DNA from 4 places in the Streptomyces sp. NPDC058457 genome. Region 1 is predicted to be linked to each of the others. Evidence: riboswitches for the same ligand, from Rfam matches in the RefSeq annotation. Region 1 holds a riboswitch; each other region holds the start of a gene.
The links. Region 1 has a riboswitch for S-adenosylmethionine ahead of ACFWPS_RS38910 (aminotransferase class V-fold PLP-dependent enzyme). Riboswitches for the same ligand answer to the same signal wherever they lie in the genome.
Positions count from the first base shown of each region.

Region 2: it holds a riboswitch for S-adenosylmethionine, as region 1 does, so the genes downstream of both, thrC (threonine synthase) here and ACFWPS_RS38910 (aminotransferase class V-fold PLP-dependent enzyme) in region 1, are expected to answer to the same signal.
Region 3: it holds a riboswitch for S-adenosylmethionine, as region 1 does, so the genes downstream of both, ACFWPS_RS30430 (ABC transporter substrate-binding protein) here and ACFWPS_RS38910 (aminotransferase class V-fold PLP-dependent enzyme) in region 1, are expected to answer to the same signal.
Region 4: it holds a riboswitch for S-adenosylmethionine, as region 1 does, so the genes downstream of both, ACFWPS_RS30480 (ABC transporter substrate-binding protein) here and ACFWPS_RS38910 (aminotransferase class V-fold PLP-dependent enzyme) in region 1, are expected to answer to the same signal.

Region 1 covers NZ_JBHXLU010000071.1:5,780-9,868, reverse strand. Annotated here, with positions in the region: gene ACFWPS_RS38915 (PQQ-binding-like beta-propeller repeat protein) at 1-135, opposite strand, end outside; gene ACFWPS_RS38910 (aminotransferase class V-fold PLP-dependent enzyme) at 204-1,580, opposite strand; SAM riboswitch class IV at 1,752-1,868, opposite strand; gene trpD (anthranilate phosphoribosyltransferase) at 2,393-3,457, opposite strand; gene ACFWPS_RS38900 (cytochrome bc complex cytochrome b subunit) at 3,590-4,089, opposite strand, start outside.
Region 2 covers NZ_JBHXLU010000003.1:183,278-187,366, forward strand. Annotated here, with positions in the region: gene ACFWPS_RS04405 (trehalose-6-phosphate synthase) at 1-329, opposite strand, end outside; gene ACFWPS_RS04410 (glucosyl-3-phosphoglycerate synthase) at 424-1,368, opposite strand; SAM riboswitch class I at 1,526-1,688, shown strand; gene thrC (threonine synthase) at 1,707-2,990, shown strand; gene ACFWPS_RS04420 (MoaD/ThiS family protein) at 3,034-3,309, shown strand; gene ACFWPS_RS04425 (cold-shock protein) at 3,778-3,984, shown strand.
Region 3 covers NZ_JBHXLU010000046.1:26,489-30,577, forward strand. Annotated here, with positions in the region: gene ACFWPS_RS30420 (ABC transporter permease) at 1-25, opposite strand, end outside; gene ACFWPS_RS30425 (ABC transporter permease) at 22-981, opposite strand; gene ACFWPS_RS30430 (ABC transporter substrate-binding protein) at 985-2,604, opposite strand; SAM riboswitch class IV at 2,984-3,096, opposite strand; gene ACFWPS_RS30435 (MFS transporter) at 3,450-4,089, shown strand, end outside.
Region 4 covers NZ_JBHXLU010000046.1:42,227-46,315, reverse strand. Annotated here, with positions in the region: gene ACFWPS_RS30490 (beta-galactosidase) at 1-916, opposite strand, end outside; gene ACFWPS_RS30485 (GntR family transcriptional regulator) at 1,289-2,131, shown strand; SAM riboswitch class IV at 2,356-2,465, shown strand; gene ACFWPS_RS30480 (ABC transporter substrate-binding protein) at 2,740-4,089, shown strand, end outside.

The DNA.
Region 1 (4,089 bases):
CACCACCTTCACCGCGAGCCGCAACCCGCCCCGCGCCTCGGCGAGATAGACCTCACCCATGCCTCCGGATCCGAGTCTGCCCCGGACCTCGTAGGGACCGATGGTCCGCGGGTCGCTCTCCCGCAGCTCCTGCACCCCGTGCTCCCCCTGCCCTCCGTACAGCTGCTGAGGGGAGCGTATACGCGCGGCTGGACGTCAGTCCGTCAGACGGCCGGTACGCAGCGGCCTTCCTCCGTACGGTAGTTCCACTTCGCGCCATCGCGGACCAGCTCCTTGACGGCGGTCACGAACCGTTCGACGTGCTCGTCCGGCGTCCCCGCGCCGAAGCTCACCCGGATGGCGTTGAGGGACTTCTCGCCCGGTGCCGCCTCCGGCGCCCCGCACTCGCCCTGGGTCTGGGGGTCGGAGCCCAGCAGCGTCCTGACCAGGGGGTGGGCGCAGAAGAGGCCGTCGCGGACGCCGATGCCGTACTCGGCGGAGAGGGCGGCGGCGAAGTGGGAGCTGTTCCAGCCGTCCACCACGAAGCTGATCACTCCGACGCGCGGGGCGTCGTCGCCGAAGAGGGAGAGGACCCGGACCTCGGGAACCTCGGCCAGTCCCGCCCGCACCTTCTCGATCAGGTGCTGCTCGCGGGCGACGAGCGTGTCGAAGCCGGCCTCGGTGAGTGCCTTGCAGGCGGAGGCGATGGAGTAGGCGCCGATGACGTTCGGGGAGCCCGCCTCGTGCCGCGCCGCGCTCTCGTGCCACTCCACGGCCACTCCCCCGTCCTCGCGCCGGGTGACCTTGCGGCTGGCGCCGCCGCCCGCGAGGTAGGGCTCGGCCGCCTGGAGCCAGTCGGCGCGGCCGGCCAGGACGCCGGAGCCGAAGGGGGCGTACAGCTTGTGGCCGGAGAAGGCGACCCAGTCGACGTCCAGGTCCCGGACGGACACGGGGTGGTGCGGGGCCAGCTGGGCGGCGTCCAGGACGATCCGGGCGCCGTGCGCGTGCGCGGCGGCCGCCAGCTCGCGGACCGGCCACAGCTCGCCGGTGACGTTGGAGGCGCCGGTGACGCAGACCAGGGCCGGGCCGTACCCCTCCTTGTCGGACACAGTGCGGTCGGCGAGGGCGCGCTCCAGGGTCTCGACGGCCTGCCGCGGGGTGCGGGGCGCGTTGAGGTAGGTGACCCGGGCGTCCTTCCAGGGGAGCAGGCTCGCGTGGTGCTCGGTCTCGAAGACGAAGACCTGGCAGTCGGCGGGGACGGCGGCGGCGAGCAGGTTGAGGGAGTCGGTGGTGGAGCGGGTGAAGATCAGCTGGTCGTCGGGGCGGCAGTCGAGGAACTCGGCGACGGTCTTCCGGGCGTTCTCGAAGAGGTCGGTGGAGAGCTGGGAGAGGTAGCCGGCGCCCCGGTGGACGCTGCCGTAGTAGGGGGCGTACGCCGCCACGTCGTCCCAGACCCGCTGCAGGGCCGGGGCGCTGGCGGCGTAGTCGAGGGCGGCGTAGGCGACCTCGCCGCCGGTGACCAGCGGGACGGTGACATCCCTGCCCAGAACGGGCAGCTGGGCACAGAGAGGCTGGGCGGAGGCAACGGTGGAGACGGACATGGCGGAACTCCCGTGAGAGGCAAGGCGAAATCGCCGTGCGAGCGCGCGGACGACCGCGGCTCCAGCACGGAGAAAAAGGAAAAGGGGATGCGGAGGCGGGGCTCTGCGGCCCTATCGCATTCGCTTGCTCACGGAAGACTCCTCGACGACCAGGACCCCTGGTGTACGAGGGGTCCGCGCTTGCCGTAGACCTCACTGCCTACAGCCTGGTCTTCACCCGGGGCACCCCGCCACGGACGGAGGGTTGCCGGACAGTCGGCCGGGGCCTCATGACTGTCACTCATGACCTGGGAAGAAACGTAAGTGAAGTGATCGCCGACGCGCAACTCCTGTCCGGATGACGGGACAGGGACGGGGGCCGACGCCGACTCGGCACCGCCGGGACGGCCGTGTGTGGTTGCTCGCCGTTGCGGCGGAGAAACATGACCGACCAGCGGAAGAGGCTGGTGGGGGACGCGGCGGAAACAGGGAGCGCCGACGGTTCCCGAGCGAGACGGCCGCGCACTTGAAGAACGGCCGTGCCCGAGCGGAACGGCCGCGCCCGCGGCCGTGCCCGAGCGGAACGGCCGTCCCCGCGGCCGCGCCCGAGCGGAACGCGGCCGTGTCCGAGCGGAATGGACGCGTCGTGCAGAGCAGCAGTGCCCGTGGAGCATCGGGCACCGCCGCTCACGTTCTTCTCCGCCGCAACGGCGGTCGGCCTGTGGAACATCAGGCACCGCCGCTCACGTTCTTCTCCGCCACAACGGCGGTCGGCCACGACGGCGTGGTCCGGCGGTGCCGTACCACGCCCCAGCCCCCTGACCGCGCCGCCCCTACCTGTTCGTCGCCGCCGCCCAGCGCTCCAGCGCCCGCTTGGCGGCGCCCGAGTCGATCGAGTCCGCCGCCTTGGCCATGCCCGTGCGGAGCTGTTCGGCCAGCGTCCCCGTGCCGGGGTCCAGGGCCACCAGGGCCGCCGCCGAATTGAGCAGCACCGCGTCCCGTACCGGCCCCTGCTCGCCGTCCAGCAGCCTGCGGGCGACCTCCGCGTTGTACGACGGGTCGCCGCCCCGCAGCGCCTCCACGGGGACCAGGCCGATGCCCGCGTCACGGGGATCGAAGGTCTCCTCCGTGACCTTGCCGTCGCGGACGATCCAGACGTGGGACGTGGCGGTCGTCGTCAGCTCGTCGAGGCCGTCGTCGCCGCGGAAGACCAGGGAGGAGTTGCCGCGCTCCGCGAAGACGGCCGCGACCACCGGGGCCATGCGCGGGTCCGCGACGCCGACCGCCTGGGACCGGACCTTCGCGGGGTTGGTCAGCGGGCCGAGGATGTTGAAGACCGTGCGGATGCCCAGCTGGCCGCGTGCGGCGCCCGCATGGCGCAGCGCCGGGTGGAACTTGATGGCGAAGCAGAAGGTGATGCCGGCTTCCTCGGCGACCTCGGCGACCCGCTGCGGGGTCAGGTCGAGGTTGACGCCCAGCTTCTCCAGGACGTCCGAGGCCCCGGACGCGGAGGAGGCCGCGCGGTTGCCGTGCTTGACGACCTTCGCCCCGGTGCCGGCCACCACCAGCGCCGACATCGTGGAGATGTTCACCGTCTTCGCGCCGTCACCGCCGGTGCCGACGATGTCGACGGTGCGGCCCGGCACCTCGATGACGTTGGCGTGCTCGTACATCGTGCGGACGAGGCCGTTGATCTCCTCGACCGTCTCGCCCTTGGCGCGCAGGGCGACGACGAAGCCCGCGATCTGGGCGTCGGTCGCCTGGCCGCGCATGATCTGGTCCATCGCCCAGGCCGTCGCGTCGGCGTTCTGGTCCTGGCCGTACAGCAGCGCGTTCAGTACCTCGGGCCAGGAACGGCCCGCCGCGGTGTCGCCTCCAGCGGGGGTCACAGCGCTCATAAGGCCGCTCCTGATCGTCGTACACGAAATGAAGGTCTCATGGCCTACCCTATCCAGCTCCGGGCACCGCGAAGGGCCCCCGTCCGGTGTACGGACGGGGGCCCTTCGGCTGTGGCGTGGCGACGCGGTGGATCAGTGGTGGCCGTGGCCGCTCGTGATCTCCTTGTACTCCTCTACGGTCGGCTTCGGGATCTGGTTGTCCTCGCCGTAGTAGGCGTTGCTCAGCTTGGCGCGGAGCTTCTCGGACCCCTTGATCTTGCGTTCGACACCGTTCTCGTCGACCGCCGGGCCGACCTGGGCCGGCTCGTACTGGTGGTGCGCCGTGAGGGTGTGCAGCTGCTCCTGCGAGAGCGGCTCGTGGACCTCGATGAACTCACCGTGCGGCAGCCGCTTGATGATGCCGGTCTCGCGGCCGTGCAGCACCTTCTCGCGGTCCCGGCGCTGCAGGCCGAGGCAGATGCGCTTGGTCACGATGAACGCGATCACCGGTCCGGCGAAGAAGAAGATCCGGACGAACCAGGTCACGTCGTTGATCGACAGATGGAAGTGGGTGGCGATGAGGTCGTTGCCACCACCGATCAGGCCGATCATGTACACGGTCACCCAGGCGACACCGAACCCGGTACGGGTCG
Region 2 (4,089 bases), on a different contig from region 1:
TGGTGGACGAACCAGAGGACCGAGTTCGCGATGCCGTTGTACGCGTCGGAGAACACGTCCGCGTCGATGTCGAGCATCCGGACCTGCTGCCCGCCGGTGTCCCCGGCCGGCAGCCGGCCGCCCGCGGCCCGCCGCACCGCCTCCCGGTCGCCGTCGCCCAGCGCCGCGCACACCCACACCGCGTTCGCGTCCGGCCCGATCGCCGACAGTCCCGAGACCAGTCCGCCACCGCCCCGTCTGGCGTGCAGCGAACCGTCCTCGCGCAGGTCGTAAGAGACCGGGCCGCGGTTGGACGCGACCAGCACCTCGGCACCGCCGGTGGAAGCCATGGGGGAAGTCACACGCGTCAACCTAGCCCGGCCCGTAAACGCTCAAACGTACGGCCGGGCCCGACGCGCCGCCGTATACGGCCGTACGACGAAGTCACGCCACCTTGCGCTCGGCGTACTCGGCGATCTCCACCATCGGCGGCCGTTCCTCCGTGTCCACCGAGTAGGTGCGCGGTTCGAAGCCGTCCTCGCCCCGTTCGAACTGGGTGAGGGAGGGGCGGATCAGGTGGCCGCGGGCCAGCCGCAGCTGGGCCGTGCGGTAGATCGCGGCGGACATCCGGCCGAGGGCCTGGCCGTCCTGGTGGCGGTGTTTGCGGACGCCGACGTCGACCTGCGCCAGCGCGTTGAGCCCCACCAGGTGCAGGGCGTCGACCAGCATGCCCAGCTCCACGCCGTAGCCGACCGGGAAGGGCAGCTGTTCGAGGAGCGAGCGGCGGGCCGCGTACTCGCCGCCCAGCGGCTGCACGAATCCGGCCAGCTGCGGCCAGTGCATGTTCAGCAGCGGGCGGGCCATCAGCTCGGTGACCCGGCCGCCCTGCCCGGCGGCGCCGCCGAGCGGGCGGTCGTACATCGCCTTGACCAGGTCCACGTCCGGGTCGGTGAGGAGAGGGCCGACGATGCCGGTGACGAAGTCGGAGGAGAAGTCGCGCAGGTCGGCGTCGATGAAGCAGACGACGTCCCCGGTGGTGACCAGGAGGGAGCGCCAGAGGACCTCGCCCTTGCCGGGGACGGTCGGGATGCGGGGCAGGATCTCGTCGCGGTGCACGACGCGGGCGCCGGCCGCCGCGGCGACGGCCGCCGTGCGGTCGGTGGAGCCGGAGTCGACGACCACGATCTCGTCGACGAGCGGCACCTGCTGCATGAGGTCGTGGCGGATGATCGCGACGATGTCGCCGACGGTCTCCTCCTCGTTGAGCGCGGGCAGCACGACGCTGACCGTCTGCCCGGAGGACCGTTTCGCGGCCATGATCCGGTGCAGCGGACGATCGGTTACGGACCAGGAGCGGGTGGCCAGCCAGCGCTCGACTTCTTCCAGCACGGTCAGCGGCTCCTCACTGTCACGGTCACACGGCGAGGTGTGATCCATCTCGCGGTTCGGACGACTCACTCAACTGTCCTGGCCTTCGGTTACAGTCTTGAACAACGCCGATGACCATCGCATGTCCTGGGGTCACCCGGTGTTGACAACCACATACCGCTCATCCAGAGGGGCAGAGGGAAACGGCCCGTTGAAGCCCCGGCAACCCTCCAGTCGGTTACTCGTAGATCGCCGATCAGTGTCGATCGCTCGCGAGGCTCCCGGCTAGGGAAGGTGCCAAATCCGTCTCACGGCGAAATGCGTCGTGAGGAAGATGAGGAGAAAGGGCCTCGCCTCACATGGCTGTGCAGACTGTTGCAAGCGCCACCGATTCCACCGTAGACCTCGGCCCCGCCGCCGCCCTGAGCTGCCGCGAGTGCGGTCACCGGGTGCCGCTCGGCCCGTTGTTCGCCTGCGAGGAGTGTTTCGGCCCGCTGGAGATCGCGTACGACTTCTCGGCCTACGACACCGAGGAGCTCCGCAAGCAGATCGAAGCGGGTCCCGCGAACATCTGGCGCTACGCGCCGCTGCTGCCCGTCCCCGCGGACGTGGCGACCAAGCCGAACATCAACCCCGGCTGGACCAAGCTCGTCAAGGCCGACAACCTGGCCCGCGAGCTCGGGGTGACCGGCGGGCTGTACGTGAAGGACGACTCCGGCAACCCGACGCACTCCTTCAAGGACCGCGTCGTCGCCCAGGCCGTCGAGGCCGCCCGCGCCTTCGGCTACACCACCCTCTCCTGCTCCTCCACCGGCAACCTGGCCGGCGCGGTCGGTGCCGCCGCCGCCCGGGCCGGCTTCCGCTCCTGCGTGTTCATCCCGCACGACCTGGAGCAGGGCAAGATCGTCATGGCCGCGATCTACGGCGGCGAGCTCGTCGGCATCGAGGGCAACTACGACGACGTGAACCGTTTCTGCTCCGAGCTGATCGGCGACCCGGCCGGCGAGGGCTGGGGCTTCGTCAACGTCAACCTGCGGCCGTACTACGCGGAGGGCTCCAAGACCCTGGCGTACGAGATCTGCGAGCAGCTCGGCTGGCAGATCCCGGACCAGCTGGTCATCCCGATCGCCTCCGGCTCGCAGCTCACGAAGATCGACAAGGGTCTGCAGGAGCTGATCAAGCTCGGACTCGTCGAGGACAAGCCGTACAAGATCTTCGGTGCCCAGGCCGAGGGATGCTCGCCGGTGTCGGTGGCCTACAAGGAGGGCCACGACGTGGTCCGTCCGCAGAAGCCGAACACCATCGCCAAGTCCCTCGCCATCGGCAACCCGGCCGACGGCCCGTACGTCCTCGACATCGCGCGGCGTACCGGCGGTGCCGTGGAGGACGTGAACGACGAGCAGGTCGTCGACGCGATCAAGCTGCTTGCGCGGACCGAGGGAATCTTCGCGGAAACCGCCGGCGGAGTGACGGTTGGAGTCACCAAGAAGCTCATTGAGAATGGGTTGATTGATCCGGCGAAGACGGTCGTTGTACTCAACACCGGTGATGGACTGAAGACGCTGGACGCGGTTGCGGGTACCGGGCTCACCGCGACCATTCGCCCGAATCTGGAGTCTTTCCGCGAAGCCGGGCTCGCCTGAGTCCCCCGAGAAATTGGGCGTTGCCCAGACCGGAGGTAAAAACGTGAGCGTCACCGTTCGCATCCCCACCATCCTGCGCGCCTACACCGGCGGTCAGGCCGAAGTCGCCGCCGAGGGCGCCACGCTCGGCGAGGTCATCTCCGACCTGGAGAAGAACCACGCCGGGATCTCCGCGCGCGTTCTCGACGACCAGGGCAAGCTGCGCCGGTTCGTCAATGTGTACGTCAATGACGACGACGTGCGGTTCGAGCAGGGCCTGGAGACCGCCACCCCGGACGGGGCCGGTGTCTCCATCATCCCGGCCGTCGCCGGCGGCTGACCTGCTGACCTGCTTGACAGGCTGATCGAATGACCGAACATTACCTTCGGTAACGCCGATCACCGACTGTTCATCCGATTGCCCCCTCCGTGAGAGAAGCGGAGGGGGCAATTCTGTGTGGTTGAGCGCGGTACAGTTGGGGAACGCGGTCCCGATCTCCAGGTCGGGGACCCCGTATTCGATACCGCGAGCCCGGCAAGAAGTAGCCAAAGTGTGCGGGTTATATGCGGCTTTTGAGGCCTTTCTGGGGCCCGACTTGCCCTGAATTCGGCCGAATTCTCGCTACATTCCGGACCGCTCCCGTCCAGAATTCTCGTCCGATTGACCTGTTGCAGACGGCAGTTGGACAGATACATTCAGCCGCGGTCGACGCGTTCCGGCGCACGCCCCCAACCAATGGGGGGTGAGGTCTGACCCGGATCCGCGAAGTGTGGATCTGTGCAAGGGCCAGTAATAGGGGAGTTAGGCATGGCTCAGGGCACCGTCAAGTGGTTCAACGCGGAGAAGGGGTACGGCTTCATCGCGGTCGACGGTGGTGCGGATGTTTTCGTCCACTACAGCGCGATTCAGATGGACGGCTACCGCACCCTGGAAGAGGGTCAGCGGGTCGATTTCGAGATCTCGCAGGGCCAGAAGGGGCCGCAGGCGGACATGGTCCGGCTCGCGACCGGCTGAAGCACGCGCCGACTGACTGCAGCGACGTTCTTCCGTTCTTCTGCTGAAGGGCTCGCACCCGCTGGGTGCGAGCCCTTCAGCGTGCCCGGGGTCCCCCTCCGGCGT
Region 3 (4,089 bases), on a different contig from region 1:
GGTCGTCGACAAGGCTCTGACTCACGCGAAGCCCGCCTTTCTCTCCGAGGCCACCACGATCCGCGGGTCCAGCAGCGGATAGACGAGGTCGACGAGCAGGTTCGTCACCACGAAGATCAGCGCGCCGAACACCACCACCCCCTGGACCAGAGGGATGTCCTGCACGGTGACCGCCGCCGCGGTCACCCGGCCCAGACCGTCTCGGGAGAACACCGTCTCCACGACCACCGAACCGGCGATCAGCTGCCCGACCAGCAGCCCCACGACCGTCAGCGCCGGCAGCGAGGCGTTGCGCAGCGCATGCCGCAGATGCACCCGCCACCGGCCGGCGCCCTTGGCCCGCGCGGTCTCCGCATAGGCCTGGTCCAGCGCGGTCAGCAGGCTCTTGGCCAGCACCTGGGCGACCTGCGCGCCGGTCGGTATCGCCAGCGTGAGGGCCGGCAGCACCAGCCCGCGCAGTCCGTCGTTGCCGAACGCAGGGAACCAGTGCAGCTTGAACGAGAACGCCTCGACGAGCAGCAGCCCCACCCAGAACGTCGGGACCGACACCCCCAACGGGGGCAGCGACAGCAGCAGTTGCCGCAACCACCGCCGAGAGGTGTACGTCGCCACCACCGCGAGCCCGCCACCGAGGACCACGGCAAGGAGCAGCGCGGCACCGGTCAGCTGGAGGGTCTGCGGCAGCGCGTCGGCCAGGGTGGAGGTCACCGGGCGGCCGGTGGAGACCGCGTCGCCGAAGTCCCCGCGCACCGCCCGGCCCAGATACTCGGCGTACTGCACCAGCACCGGCTTGTCGAAGCCGTACTCGTGCCGCAGCTTTGCGAGTTGGGCCGGATCGACCTGCCCCGTGTCCAACCCGGCACCGGCCATCGCGGAGACCGGGTCACCGGGCAGGAAGTCCAGCACCAGGAACGACACCGTGTACGCCGCCCACAGCACCCCGACCGCCTGTGCCAGCCGTTTGATCACATAGCGGCGCATCCGCTAGCCGATCCAGGTGTCGTGCAGCTGGATGCGGCTGCCGGAGTCGAACGTGAGGTCGTGCACCTTGTTCGAGACACCCAGCTGGGTCTGGAGCTCCACCACCGGCACGTTGTACGCGTTCCGCACGATCAGCTGCTGCGCCTCGGTGACCAACTGCCTGCGCTTCGCGGTGTCCGTGGTCGCGGCCTGCGCGGACAGCGCCGTGTCCAGCGAACTGGCGGGCAGGTGGTAGAAGTTGGCCAACTGGGTGGAGAAGGAGCTGCGCAGGATGTCCGGGTCGGCGCGGGTCGTGTTCGCCCACACCACGTCGAAGTCGCCGGACTGGAGGGTGGTGGCGAACTGGGTGACCGGGAGCTGCTTGAGCACCACGTCGATCCCGACGGCCTTCAGCTGCTGCTGGACCAGCTCCAGGGCGGGCTGGTTGGTGGCCGCGTTGGGGAACCAGCTGATGGTCAGGCTCAGCTTCTTGCCGTCCTTGGCGCGGACGCCGTCACTGCCGTCCTTCCAACCCGCCTCGTCCAGCAGGGACTTGGCCTTGGCCGCGTCGAAGGCGAGGTCCGTGGAGAGGTCGGTGTAGTCGGGGGTGGTGTGCGCCAGGACGCTGGTCGCCGGCTGGGTGCCGGTCGGGAAGACGGTGTCGGCGATCTGCTTCCGGTCGACGGCGGCCAGGATCGCCTGGCGTACCTTCGCGTCCTTCAGCAGGGGCCGCGAGTTGTTGAGCCCCAGGCCGAACACCACACCGGGGTTGGCCCGGCTCTGGAGGGTGACCTGGCCGCCCTTGAGCGCCGCCTCGTTCGCCTTGCCGACGCTGCTGATGGCGTCCACCTGCCCGGACTGGAGACTGCCGGCCCGCACCCCCGCCTCGGGCACCACCTTGAACACCAGCTTGTCCAGGTAGGCCTCGCCCTTCTTCGACCAGAGCGAGGAGCCCCAGTCGTACCCGGTCCGCTTGTCCAGGGCGATCGACTGGTTCTGCACGTACTGCTTGAGCACGAACGGCCCGGACCCGACCACTCCGTCGCTGCACTTCTGCTGCGGGCTCCGCTTGACGCTCGCCGAGGACTCGATGCCCAGCGAGTGGGTCGAAGTCGCCTGCAGGAACTGTGCGTTGGGCTGCTTGAAGGCCACCTTGACGGTGAGCGGGTCGACCACGGTGGTGCTCTTGACGCCGCTCAGATAGCCCTCGGCGAGGGTGCCCAGGGCGCCGAGCTCCGGCACCGCGTCGAAGTTGTCCTTGACCACCTGCGCGGTCAGCTTCGAGCCGTCGCTGAAGGTGACGCCGGACCGCAGGTGGAACGTGAACGTCGTCGCGTCGGCGCTGATGTCCCAGCTCTTGGCGAGCCACGGCACGATCTTGCCGGTCCTGGGGTCCTGGTCGGTCAGGGAGTCCACGATCTGGCGCACCGAGTAGATGGTGTCGTTGCTGGCGACCTGCTGCGGATCCACGCAGCCGGCGTCGGAGCCCACCGCGAAGGTCAGGGTGCCGCCGGACTTCGCCGGGCCGCTTCCGCCGCCGGAGGCGTCGTCGCCCGAACCGCACGCGGTCAGCAGGACGCTGGTGGTCAGGAGCGCGGCCAGGGGCGCCCATCGGGAGGGTCTGAAATCCGGAAGTGCTGTCACGGAGGGAGTTCTCCTACTCGTGTCACCAAGGCACGGGGTGCCGGGCTACGGGCGCGAGGCACGGCCGCGCAGGGGCGTGCGGCCCCGGCCGGATCTGCCCCGGCCGGGGAAGCGCTGTGCAGAGACGAGGGGTGGCTGGCGGACGGCACCGAGAAGTGGTGCCGAGGGGAAGGACGGCGCGAAGGGGCCTGCGCCGGTGACGGAGGTCAGCCGGCGGCGGGCGGGCTCGTCAGGCCCGACAGAAGCTGCTGGTCGAGCGCTTCAGATCGATGTGGCGCCGGCGCGAGAGCCTGGAGTACGCCGTGGCGTCGGTGGGGGAGACAGCCGGGTCATCGCTGTGCCGCATGCCGCTCCTCCCCGTCTCCGGCCCCGTCACGGGGCCGCGCGCTTGCGGGAGTCGTCGGTGATCCCGCCGGGCTTTCACCTGGAGCACCCCACCGCGTGGAGGGTTGCCGGTCAGCGAGCCAGGGCTTGACGCTGACACTCAATGCCGTTGGCGATCGTACGGATCGGTTTTGTCGTACGTCAATGCCCCAGCCTGGCGCCCCTTTTGAGAACAGGGAGCCGTCTCACGTGCCGGGACGCCTGGTGGACGCACCCTGTGCCGTGTGCTTTGATCCGGCCATGGAGACCGCAGGTCAGGCACGGAGCATGCTGCTCGACCCGTTCTGGGCGGGCCGCCGCGCCGACCAGTTCGACCAGACCTGTCGCTGACCACTCGCTCCTTTCAGCTCCTTTCAGCTCTCTTCGGCTTCCTTCAGCCCTTTCCCAGCCCGCGTACCGCCGCGCCCACGCGCCGCCGCGTACCCCCGGCCCCCCCGTACCGCCCGGTCGGAAAGAGAGGCATGGACGTCAACAGCACTACTTCGACAGGGGTGTTCGCCGCGCTGCGGGTCCGTGACTACCGGATCTACTGGAGCACGGGCCTGGTGTCCAACATCGGCAGCGCCATGCAGGGTGTCGCGCTGGACTGGTTCGTCCTGACGCTCACCCACAGCGGAACCGCGCTCGGCTGGGTCGCCGGGCTCCAGTTCGCCCCCGTGCTGCTGTTCGGCCTGTGGGGCGGGGTCGTCGCCGACCGGTACGACCGCCGGACCCTGCTGCTGTGGACCCAGACGCTGTACGCGGTCCAGGCGCTGCTCCTGACGGGCATCGTGTTCTCCGGCCATGCCGCGCTGTGGCTGCTGTACGTCCTGTCCTTCGCGTTGGGCTGCGTGTTCACGGTGGAGAACCCGGCACGCCTGTCCTTCGTCACGGAACTGGTCGGCCGGGCTCTGATCCCGAAGGCGGCGGGCCTGAACATCCTGTCCCTGAACGCCGCGCGCCTGATCGGTCCGGCGATCGCCGGTGTGCTGATCGGGGCGATCGGAACCGGGTGGGTCTTCGCCCTGAACGCCGTGTCCTTCACCGTGGTCCTCGCGGGGCTGCTGTCGATCCGGCCGAGGGCGGGGGAGACGCGCGCCGTCTCCCGGCCGCCGTGGACAG
Region 4 (4,089 bases), on a different contig from region 1:
CGGTCGCCCCGACGGCGATGTTCTGCTTGTAGAAGACGTCGGCGAACTGATCGTTGATCAGCTGGGCGCACTTGTCGTAGCCCGGTCCGCCCCAGGGGTCGAAGGCGCCGCCCTGGAACTCCGGTGAGTACAGCGGCTTTCCGGCCGGGTGGTCGTAGCTGATGTCGGGGACGCCGTTCCACTTCGAGGGGTTCGAGCAGTCGAAGCCCTGCGGGTAGGAGTCGGGGCCGTCGACGTCCAGCGCTCCGGTACCGGAGTTGAAGGTGCCGTTGTTGTTGCCGGTCAGCGGCACCGTGATGCCGTCGGCGCGGGCCTTGTCCTCCAGGTGCTGCATGTAGGAGCGGCCGGCGGCCGAGCCGTTGTAGTACTCGTTCTCGACCTGGTAGGCGATGACCGACCCGGTGCCGTTGGTCAGCTGATGGCGGGCGATGATCCGGTCGATCTGCGTCAGCCACTCGTCGGCGTACTTCAGGAACCGCGGGTCGTCGCTGCGGTTGTTCCCGGCCTTGGTGGTCAGCCAGCCGGGCAGGCCGCCGCTGTCGACCTCCGCGTTGATGTACGGCGCCGGGCGGGCGATGACGTAGAGCCCGGCCTCCTGGGCCATGTCGAGCAGCTTGTCGACGTCACGGACCCCGGTGAAGTCGTACACACCCGGCTTGGGCGAGTGGTAGCCCCAGTCGAAGTACAGCGAGGTGGAGTTGAAGCCGGCGGCCTTCATCTTCTGGAAGATGTCGCGCCACAGGTCCTGGCTCGGCAGCCGGAAGTAGTGGAACTCGCCGGACCAGAGATAGGTGCGCTTGCCGTCGACGAGGAACGAGTAGCCGTCGAGACTCACCGTGTGCGCCTGCGGGGCGGCGACGGGCGCCGCGGCAGGCGCCTGCTCGCCGGCGTCCTGCGCCGCGGCGGGCGCGATCATGCCCGCGGCCAGGGCGATGGTCGCCGCCGCCGCGAGGACGGGCCGCCACCATCGACGGCCAGCGGGTCTCGCTGCCTCTGAACCGATCCGATCACTCCGCACCGCGGCCTCCAGAGCGACTGAGCAATCAACACCAAACAGACTCGGGCAAAGTCGAACAGTAAGGGTGCGCAAGGCTCAACACAATGGGGCGGGAGAACACGGCCGAGGTGGCAGAGGCGGCTCATAACACCCGCCAGGCGGGCGGTCACTGACATCACGTCAGACGGTGCCGCCGCCCGCCGCACTGTGGCTGGTGCAGCGGCATACGCATCGCTCCGGCCGAGGCGTTAGGTTCGGTCCATGGCTACTTCTGGGCGTAAAGACGGCGGAATGCACACTTCCGCCGCGGTGGAGTCCGTGCTGCGGGAGCAGTTGGCGAACGGGACGTACCGGGTGGGTCAGCAGCTCCCGACACAGCGAGAACTGGCCGGGGAGTTCGGGGTGAGCAGGGACACCGTCCAGCGGGTACTGCGGAGGCTGGCCGACGAGGGCTGGATCGCCACCCGGCAGGGCAGCGGCATGCGTGTGCTGCGGGTGCCCCGGGCGGAACCGGCCGGCCCGTCCCTCGGACGCCCGGGCACAGCAGCGCTCGGACCACTGCTCCATCGCGCTTTCGAGCAGCCCGAAGTCCTCGTCGACACCTTCACGTTGACGTCCGAGACTCTCTGGAGCCATCTGAGGGCCCAAACCGAACGGGTGCTCATGGGGGAGGTCGGGCCGGCACGTCTGCGGCTGCGCGTCCTCCTGCCCGCGGAGACGGTGCGGCCGGCGTACCCCGCGGCCAAGGACCCGGACGACGAGCGGGTATGGCTTCGCTGGAAGGCCATGACCCGACGGCACGCGACCGGGATCACCGACCTCATGGCGCACCTGCGCGAACTGGGCGTCGATGCCGGTGCGGAGTTCCGCCGGGTCGCCGTGACCCCCCAGTGCAAGCTGTACTTCATCAACGACGACCTGCTGTTCGGCCTGTACGAGCCGGTCCCCCGCACGATCGTCGTCGACGACGGAACGCCGGTGCCCGCCGTGGATGTACTCGGCCTCGGTTCCGTACTCCGGCACTACCGTGGCGACGAGGAACCGGAGTGCCCGGACGGCCGTGTGTTCGCCGCCGCACGGGCAGGCTTCGACGCGTACTGGGAGCATTTGAGCGTTTCCGACACCGGACGCTGAGTTCGACGCGAGGCGGACGCGCGGATGTGGGGGCGCTGTCCGCCTCGCGAAGCCGGCCATGTTCCGCTCCAGGTCGAACACGTGGATCCCGGGCTCGGGTTGGGTCACCTCGTTCGGCGTCAGCTCCCGTTCCCGGCGTACCGGCCCGTCCCCCGTCCACCTGCCCGACGATCAGCCCAGGGGCAGGTTGACGCCGGGAGAACAGCCGATCTACGGTGTGCGCGAGCTACGAGTTCCGGTGATCAAGCCCTGGCTGGCCGGACGGCAACCCTCGACGCAGTGGGGTGCCCCAGGTGACGGCTCGGCGGATCTCTTCTTTCTGCAAGTGCGCTCACATCGGCCCCGAGGCGGGCCAGAACCCGGGAGGACGGCATGGCGAGAGCGCTGGTGCTGTGCTCCCGGCTCCATGTCGACCTGCTGCTGGTGTCCAGCTGTCTGTGTCGGGGCTGATCCCGCCCACCGCGGGTCGGCAGAGCTGCCGCCGCCCGTCGCCGTAACCCTCGCTCCCCCTTCGCTCACCTGATCTCCCTCACCTGACCTCGCACGCCGTGGCGCGCCCTGCGCCTCGGCCGTCCAGCGCACCCTCGATGCGGAAGCAGAGACCACTGATGGCATTCCACACCGGCCCGGCGCCGTACAGACCCCTTCGCCCCGGCCTCGGCGCGATCTCCCTCGGCACGGCGTTCCTGGTGGCCCTGACCGGCTGCACCAGCAGCAAGGACGGCAGCACCGCGAGCTCCGCCACGGCGCTCACCGTCGGTACGACCGACCAGGTCACCAGCCTCGACCCGGCGGGCGCCTGGGACGCGGGCTCGGGCACCGTCGAGAGCGAGGTCTACGCGACCCTGCTCAGCCAGAAGAACGGCTCCGCGGCCGTCTCCCCGGACCTGGCCACCGGGATCAGGCTGACCGGGCCCAAGGAGTACACGGTCACCCTCCAGAAGGGCCTCAAGTTCGCCAACGGCCACGAACTCACCGCCTCGGACGTCAAGTTCAGCTTCGACCGAGACCTGAAGATCGCCGACGAGAACGGCCCGTCGTCACTGCTGTACAACCTCGCCTCGGTCGCCGCCCCGGACCCGACCACGGTCGTCTTCACCCTCAAGTCGGCCAACGACACGCTGTTCCCGCAGGTGCTGTCCACGGCCGCCGGCTACGTCGTGGACGAGCAGGTGTTCCCCGCGGACAAGATCCTCGACGACAGGTCGATCGTCGCGGCCAAGCCGTGGAACGGGCCGTACGGAGTCAAGAGCTACGACAAGAACTCGCTGGTCTCCTTCACCGCCAACGCGGAGTACAAGGGGCAACTCGGCACGCCGAAGACCAAGAACGTCCAGCTGAAGTACTACACGGACGCCGGAAATCTGAAGCTCGACGTCCAGCAGGGCACCATCGACGCGGTCTACCGCACGCTCACCACCACCGACCTGGACGACCTCGCCAAGCAGAAGGACATCAAGGTCCACACCGGCTCCGGCAACGGCATCCGCTACATCGTCTTCGACCTGGCGAGCCAGCCCTACGGCACCAAGGCGAAGAACGCCGACGCGAAGAAGGCCCTCGCCGTCCGGCAGGCGGTCGCGGACTCCGTCGACCGGTCCCAACTCGCCCAGCAGGTCTACAAGAACACCTACCAGCCGCTCTACAGCTCCGTCCCGGACGGCCTGACCGGCGCCACCCCCTCCTTCAAGTCGCTCTACGGCGACAAGAAGGGCGGCCCCGACAAGGCCGCAGCCGCGGCCCGGCTGAAGGCGGCGCAGGTCAGCACCCCGGTCACGCTCAACCTCCAGTACAACAGCGACCACTACGGCTCGTCCTCGGCCGACGAGTACGCGCTGATCAAGTCCCAGCTGGAGGCCACCGGGCTGTTCAAGGTGAACCTGCAGTCCACCGAGTGGACCCAGTACGGCAAGGACCGCGTCAAGCACCTCTACCCGCTCTACCAGCTCGGCTGGTAC